One region of the Gordonia sp. LMA167 genome, then DNA from elsewhere that is predicted to be linked to it. Evidence: riboswitches for the same ligand, from Rfam matches in the RefSeq annotation. Region 1 holds a riboswitch; the other holds the start of a gene.
What was found. Region 1 has a riboswitch for thiamine pyrophosphate ahead of thiC (phosphomethylpyrimidine synthase ThiC). Riboswitches for the same ligand answer to the same signal wherever they lie in the genome.
Positions count from the first base shown of each region.

Region 1 (3,404 bases):
TCGAGGGTGAACTGGTGGTTCGCGGCCCGTACACGATCCGCGGCTACTACCGGGCCCCCGACCACAACGCACGCTCGTTCACCCCGGACGGTTATTACCGCTCCGGTGACCGCGTACGTCGGCTGCCGTCCGGACACCTCGCGGTCACCGGACGGATCAAGGACACCATCGTCCGGGCGGGGGAAAACGTGGCCGCCGACGATGTCGAGGAGAACCTGCTCGCGCACAACGCGATCCGACAGGCTGCAGTGATCGGGGTGCCCGATGAGTCACTCGGAGAAAGGATCTGCGCCACCGTCGTCCTTGCGCACGATCATCCGACCGACCAGCCCGTGGAACTCCCGGACATCCGGGCCTTCCTGACCAGCCGCGGCCTGGCATCGTTCAAAATCCCCGACATGCTCGTCGTCGTGCGGAGCCTGCCGGTGACAGCCGTCGGCAAGATCGACAAGGCCGCGCTACGGAATTCGCTGAACATCACCTGACCCGGCGATCCGTCGGCTCCCGACGACCTGACGGCCCTTGGTGATTCAGGATGCGGGACCGTTCTCCCGCCAGTAGGCCTGCGACTTCACCCGGGACTTGCCGAGCTTGTAATCGTTCTTGAACACACCCGCGACCGCGCGGGTGCCCTTCATGTCCAAAGCGACCCAACCGAAATGGCCGGTCGCGTCGAATGCGGACCCGCGGACCGCGTCGGCCAGCGCGGAGCCGTCGCGCCGGATCCAATTGATGGTGTCGTGATCGCGCAGTCGCAGCGGCAACGCCTTGTCCGCCTCGTGGACATACTCGAACCAGATGGTCGCCGGCGCAGCCGGATCGGCGGACGCGGAGATCGCGTCGAGCAGTGAGTTGATGCCGGGCAGCGAGGCCGTGTCGCCTGCGATCAGCCACCCCGCCGGGGTCGGATCGGGGATGGCGAACTTGGAGCCCATGAACGTCGACGCGATCGTGTCGCCGGGCCGGGCCGCCAGCGCCCACCGCGCTGCCGCGCCGTCGTGGATCGCGAACTCGAGGAAGAAGGAGTCGGTGGCGGGATCGGGGTCGACGAGGGTGTAGGCACGCTGATGTAACTTGCCGTTGCGGTTCTCGAACCAGATGCGGACCCACATCGTGGGGTGAACCGGACGGTCGGCGAGCAGGCCACCGCCGGTCATCCCCAGCCTGATGTAGTCGTCGGTGACCTTCTCGGTGCTGGTGACGGTGAGCTCGTACTCGTCGGCGCCGAGCAGTTTGAGGACAGCGCCCTGCCACCCCTTCGACTTGGCTTTCGTCGAATCCGCTGGATCGAGCTCGTCGGAATTCGTCATGCGCACGGCCTTCCCCTCCACAGCAACAGCATTTGTCAGGATAGCCTACGCTAACCTGACAGCCGTACTGCCGGAAGGCCCGATCAAGCGGGCGCGAGCGGCACGATCCCGGGGTGAGCGTCGAGATACTGCTTGGTGAACGAACACACCGGCCGCAGACGTGCACCCTGATCGCGGACATACGCGATCGCGCCGACCATCAGGCGCGTACCGAGACCATGCCCGGTGTACTCGTCGTAGAGCACCGTGTGCAGGATCGTGATCGTGGGTTTGCCGTCGACGAGATCCCTGCTGTAGCCGAGCACACCGACGAGGTCGCCGGCCACCCACAGCTCGAATCGATCCCGATCCGGATTGTGGACGACCTGGGCGATCTGCTGCAGAATCGCCTGCGCGGACTGCGGTGGGCGATGTCGATGTTTTCGCTGCACGATTCCCCTCCTGCACGCGTCACTGATCGCCGCTGCCGGGACTCCCCTTCTCGACGACGGCGGGGATCACACCCTGTGATCCGGGTCACACACTACCCTACGATCGCGTAGGTTCCCGGCCCAGTCGCCGCACATCGCGCCGACATGGGCGTTGAGCAGGAACTTTGGCCCACCTCCACCAGCGGGCGGTCATGACACGTAGGGTGGGCGGTGTCCGGCCCGCTTGGGTCGGGCGACAATTACACACGCGGGGGCTCCCACGATCACCGGGGGCTGAGATGGCGACAGGCGGTCGCCGACCGCCTGAACCTGTCCGGATAATGCCGGCGTAGGGAGCCGCACCATGGGAACTTCTGTATCCACCGCCTCGACCGTGACCACCGGTCCGATCGAGGGCAGCAGCAAGCACCACCTCGAGATCGATCACCTTCGCATTCCCCAGCGGCGCATCCACCTCACCAACGGCGAGCACCTCGACGTCTACGACACGTCCGGCCCGTACACCGACGCGGCCGCCACGATCGACGTCGAACGCGGCCTGCCGCGGACACGGGATGCGTGGCACCGACCGGAACCGATCGACGGCGCGTCGACGCAGCTCGCGTGGGCACGCGAGGGCGTCGTCACCGACGAGATGCGGTTCATCGCCGCACGCGAGGGCGTCGACGTCGAACTCGTGCGCAGCGAGGTCGCCGCGGGGCGGGCCGTCATCCCGGCGAATCACCGCCACCCCGAATCCGAACCGATGATCATCGGCAAGCGGTTCGCCGTGAAGGTGAACGCGAACATCGGCAACTCGGCGGTCACCAGTTCGATCGCCGAAGAGGTCGAGAAGATGGTGTGGGCGACCCGCTGGGGCGCGGACACCATCATGGATCTGTCCACCGGCAAGGACATCCACATGACCCGCGAGTGGATCATGCGCAACTCGCCGGTGCCGGTCGGCACCGTCCCGATCTATCAGGCCCTCGAGAAGGTCAAGGGCGACCCCACCGCACTGACGTGGGAGATCTACCGCGACACCGTGATCGAGCAGGCCGAGCAGGGCGTCGACTACATGACCGTGCACGCGGGAGTCCTCCTGCGCTACGTGCCGCTGGCGGCCCGCCGGGTGACCGGCATCGTGTCGCGGGGCGGATCGATCATGGCCGCGTGGTGTCTCGCTCATCACGAGGAATCGTTCCTGTACACGCACTTCGACGAACTGTGTGAGATCTTCCGTCGCTACGACATCACGTTCTCTCTCGGCGACGGACTGCGGCCGGGGTCGATCGCGGACGCCAACGACGAAGCACAGTTCGCCGAACTCCGTACCCTCGGCGAGTTGACAAAGATCGCCAAATCCCATGGCGTACAGGTGATGATCGAGGGGCCCGGCCATGTGCCGATGCACAAGATCGCCGAGAACGTGCGCCTCGAGGAGGAACTCTGCGAGGAGGCACCCTTCTACACGCTCGGACCGCTGGCCACCGACATCGCACCCGCCTATGACCACATCACGTCGGCGATCGGTGCCGCGATGATCGCGCAGGCAGGCACCGCGATGCTGTGCTACGTGACGCCCAAGGAGCACCTGGGGCTGCCCAACCGCGACGACGTCAAGGTGGGCGTGATCACCTACAAGATCGCCGCCCACTCTGCGGATCTCGCCAAGGGGCATCCC
Region 1 is NZ_CM176708.1:1,691,561-1,694,964, reverse strand. It holds gene ACVT6V_RS07595 ((2,3-dihydroxybenzoyl)adenylate synthase) at 1-485, shown strand, start outside; gene ACVT6V_RS07590 (siderophore-interacting protein) at 531-1,310, opposite strand; gene ACVT6V_RS07585 (GNAT family N-acetyltransferase) at 1,394-1,741, opposite strand; TPP riboswitch at 1,979-2,093, shown strand; gene thiC (phosphomethylpyrimidine synthase ThiC) at 2,085-3,404, shown strand, end outside.

Region 2 (3,404 bases), 1.5 Mb from region 1:
GCGGGTACCGCACGGGTGCGGGAGGTGCTGCTGCGCCATGTCGACGGCGGCGGTGAGATCTCGTCTGACATCGCGTGGCCGCCCGGTTACCAGGGCGTCTACCAGGAGCGTCGGCGCGAGTGTGGAATGCAGCTCTACGAGACGCTCGGCATCACCCGCGAGGACAAGCTGGGCAAGGCGCTGCAGATGCGCCGCAACTTCGAGTTGTTCGACGCACCGCATGTCGCCCTGATTACCACCACCGACACGTTGGGTACCTACGGCGCCGTCGACTGCGGTCTCTACATCGGCACCTTCCTGCTGGCCGCGGAGGCGATGGGGCTCGGCGCTGCGCCGCAGGCCGCACTCGCGTCGTACTCCGACGTCCTGCACGAGGTCCTCGACATCCCCGCCGACCGTCACGTCGTCGCCGGCATCTCGTTCGGTTACGCCGACGTCGATGCGCCGGTCAACACCTTCCGGACCACCCGTGCCGACCTCGGCGAGGCGGTGTCGTTCGTCACCGAGTGACCGGTGATCACCGATGACCGACGGCGGGTTCCTCGACCTCAGAGACGTTGACGCAGCGTTCTCGCCGCCGACTCCGGGTCGTCGGCGCCGGTGATGGCGCGAACCACGACGACGCGGTCGGCTCCCGCCGCGGTCACCGCCTCGAGGCGATCGGCATCCACGCCGCCGATCGCGAACCACGGTTTGCCGGATGGGGCCGCCGCAGCCGCCTCGACCAGCGCAAGCCCCGGCGCGGTGCGTCCGGGCTTGGTGGGTGTCGGCCAGCACGGGCCGACGCAGAAGTAGTCGACGTCGTCGTCGGCGATCGCAGACCGTAACTGTGTCGTGTCATGGGTGGAGAGCCCGATGACGATGTCCGGGCCGGCGATCCGGCGGACGAGGTCGGCGGGGAGGTCACCCTGCCCGACGTGCAGCACATCCGCGCCCGCCAGCGCTGCGATGTCGGCGCGGTCGTTCACGGCGAGCAGGGCGTCGTGATCCCGGGTCAGGTCGCGCAGCCGGGCGAGGATCTGCAGTTCGTCGCGGGCCTCCAAGGTGCCGAAGGCGGATTCGCCCGGTGAACCCTTGTCGCGCAGTTGCACGATGTCGACACCACCGGCGAGGGCGGCAGCCACGAACTCGGTCAGGTCGCCACGTTCGCGGCGGGCATCGGTGCACAGATAGAGACGGGCGTCGGCGAGACGGGCGATTCTCGACTGTCGTGAAGCGGTCACGGCGGTAACGGTAGGCTGGATCGCGAACGACACGGGAGCCCGGGGGTCCGCCGGGCTGAGAGTGCAGGTCGACCCCTGCAGACCGTTTGACCTGATCCGGGTAATGCCGGCGAAGGAAGGATGCGCTCTGGTGCGTAGTGACACTCATGATGGGATTTCGCCGACACTCGCTGTCGTCGGCGGTGGTGTGATCGGCCTGACGTGTGCGTTGGCCGCCGTCGACGCCGGATATCAGGTCCGGGTCCACGACGACGGGCCGCGGCGGCGTGCGGCGTGGGTGGCGGCCGGGATGCTCGGCTCGTTGGGTGAGGGCCACCCCGGTGAAGACGAACTGCTGCGGCTGTCGGTGTCGTCGGTGCGACGGTGGCCGGACTTGGTGGCCCGGCTCGGGGATCCGATGATCATGACGGCGAGCGAGTCGCTGTTCGTCGCCGCCTCGGCGGCGGACGCCGAACACCTGACCACCCTCGCCGAGTTCGTGTGGACGCAGCAGCCGCGAGCGTCCGAGGAACTGCATCGGGTGGATTCCGCCGAGATCCGCCGTATGGAGTCGGGACTGAGTTCGCGTCTACACAGCGGATATCTGGCAGTCGGCGAGGGTGCGGTCGACAATCGGCGCCTGCTCACCCGGCTGCAGGACGCCGTCGTCGGCGGCGGTGGTGAGGTCGTCGATCACCGTGTCACCGATCTCGACGATCTCGACGCGGACGCGATTCTGGTGTGCGCGGGACTCGGCACACGATCGTTGCTGCCCGGTCTGTCCCTGCACGCCGCGAAGGGGGAGATCCTCCGGCTGCGACGCACCCGCTGGTCGGTGCCGCCCCCGTCCCGGGTGGTGCGGGCCCGCATGCATGGACGGTCGGTGTATCTGGTGCCGCGCACCGATGGCATCGTCGTCGGCGCAACACAATACGAGCCATTCGACGAGAAGAGCGCAGATCCTGAGGTCGGTGGCGTGACCGATCTGCTTTCCGACGCCGTGGAGCTGATGCCCGGCCTGCGGACCTACGAGCTGACCGAGGCGGGCGCCGGCCTGCGTCCGTGTTCGCCCGATGGTCTGCCGATCATCCGTCGCGTGAGTGAGCGCGTCATGGTCGCCACCGGTCATGGTCGAAACGGAATCCTGCTGGCGCCCTACACTGCCGACGCGTTCCTGGCGATGATCGCCGACAGCGCGGATCTTGGACCTGCGGCCGTCGGAGCCGGCCCTGAAGGAGGGAATCGATGATGACGATCGTCGTCAACGGCGAGACAACCGACCTCGAGTCCGACGCCTCCGTTGGCGAACTGGTTGCGACCATGGGACTTCCGGATCGCGGAATCGCCGTCGCGATCGACGGGGAAGTGGTGCCACGTGGTCTGTGGGATCGTCTCCTGCACGCGAACGCCAGCGTCGAGATCGTCACGGCGGTGCAGGGTGGATAGCCGGCTGATGACGCAATCGGATGCGCCACTACGCATCGCCGACCGCGAGTTCGAGTCGCGGCTGATCATGGGTACCGGCGGCGCCGCCAATCTGGCGGTACTCGAACGTGCGTTGGTCGCGTCCGGCACCGAGTTGACGACCGTCGCTCTGCGGCGGGTCAGTCCCGAATCACGCACCGGCATGGTCGAACTGCTGCGGCGTCTGGACATCGCGATCCTGCCCAACACGGCCGGCTGTCACACCACGGCCGAGGCGGTCCTGACCGCCCAGCTCGCGCGCGAGGCCGTGGAAACACATTGGGTGAAACTGGAAGTGGTCGCCGACGAGCGCACACTGCTGCCCGACCCCATCGAGCTGGTCGACGCGGCCCGCGCGCTGGTCGACGATGGTTTCGCCGTGCTCGCGTACACCAACGACGACCCTGTGCTCGCCGCACGGCTGCAGGATCTCGGCGTGGCGGCCGTGATGCCATTGGGTTCACCGATCGGAACCGGGCTGGGGATCGCCAATCCACACAACATCGAGATGATCGTCGAGGCGGCGCAGGTGCCGGTGGTACTCGATGCCGGGATCGGCACCGCCAGCGACGCCGCTCTTGCGATGGAACTCGGTTGTGATGCAGTCCTTCTCGCGTCTGCCGTGACCCGCGCCGACGATCCCGAACGGATGGCTGCGGCCATGCGGCACGCGGTGCTGGCCGGACGGTACGCCGCCGCTTCCGGCCGGATACCGAAGCGTTTCTGGGCGCAGGCGTC
Region 2 is NZ_CM176708.1:168,982-172,385, reverse strand. It holds gene ACVT6V_RS00740 (nitroreductase) at 1-510, shown strand, start outside; gene thiE (thiamine phosphate synthase) at 549-1,223, opposite strand; TPP riboswitch at 1,245-1,359, shown strand; gene thiO (glycine oxidase ThiO) at 1,327-2,451, shown strand; gene thiS (sulfur carrier protein ThiS) at 2,451-2,648, shown strand; gene ACVT6V_RS00720 (thiazole synthase) at 2,656-3,404, shown strand, end outside.
Region 2: another riboswitch for thiamine pyrophosphate. It lies ahead of thiO (glycine oxidase ThiO); the one in region 1 lies ahead of thiC (phosphomethylpyrimidine synthase ThiC).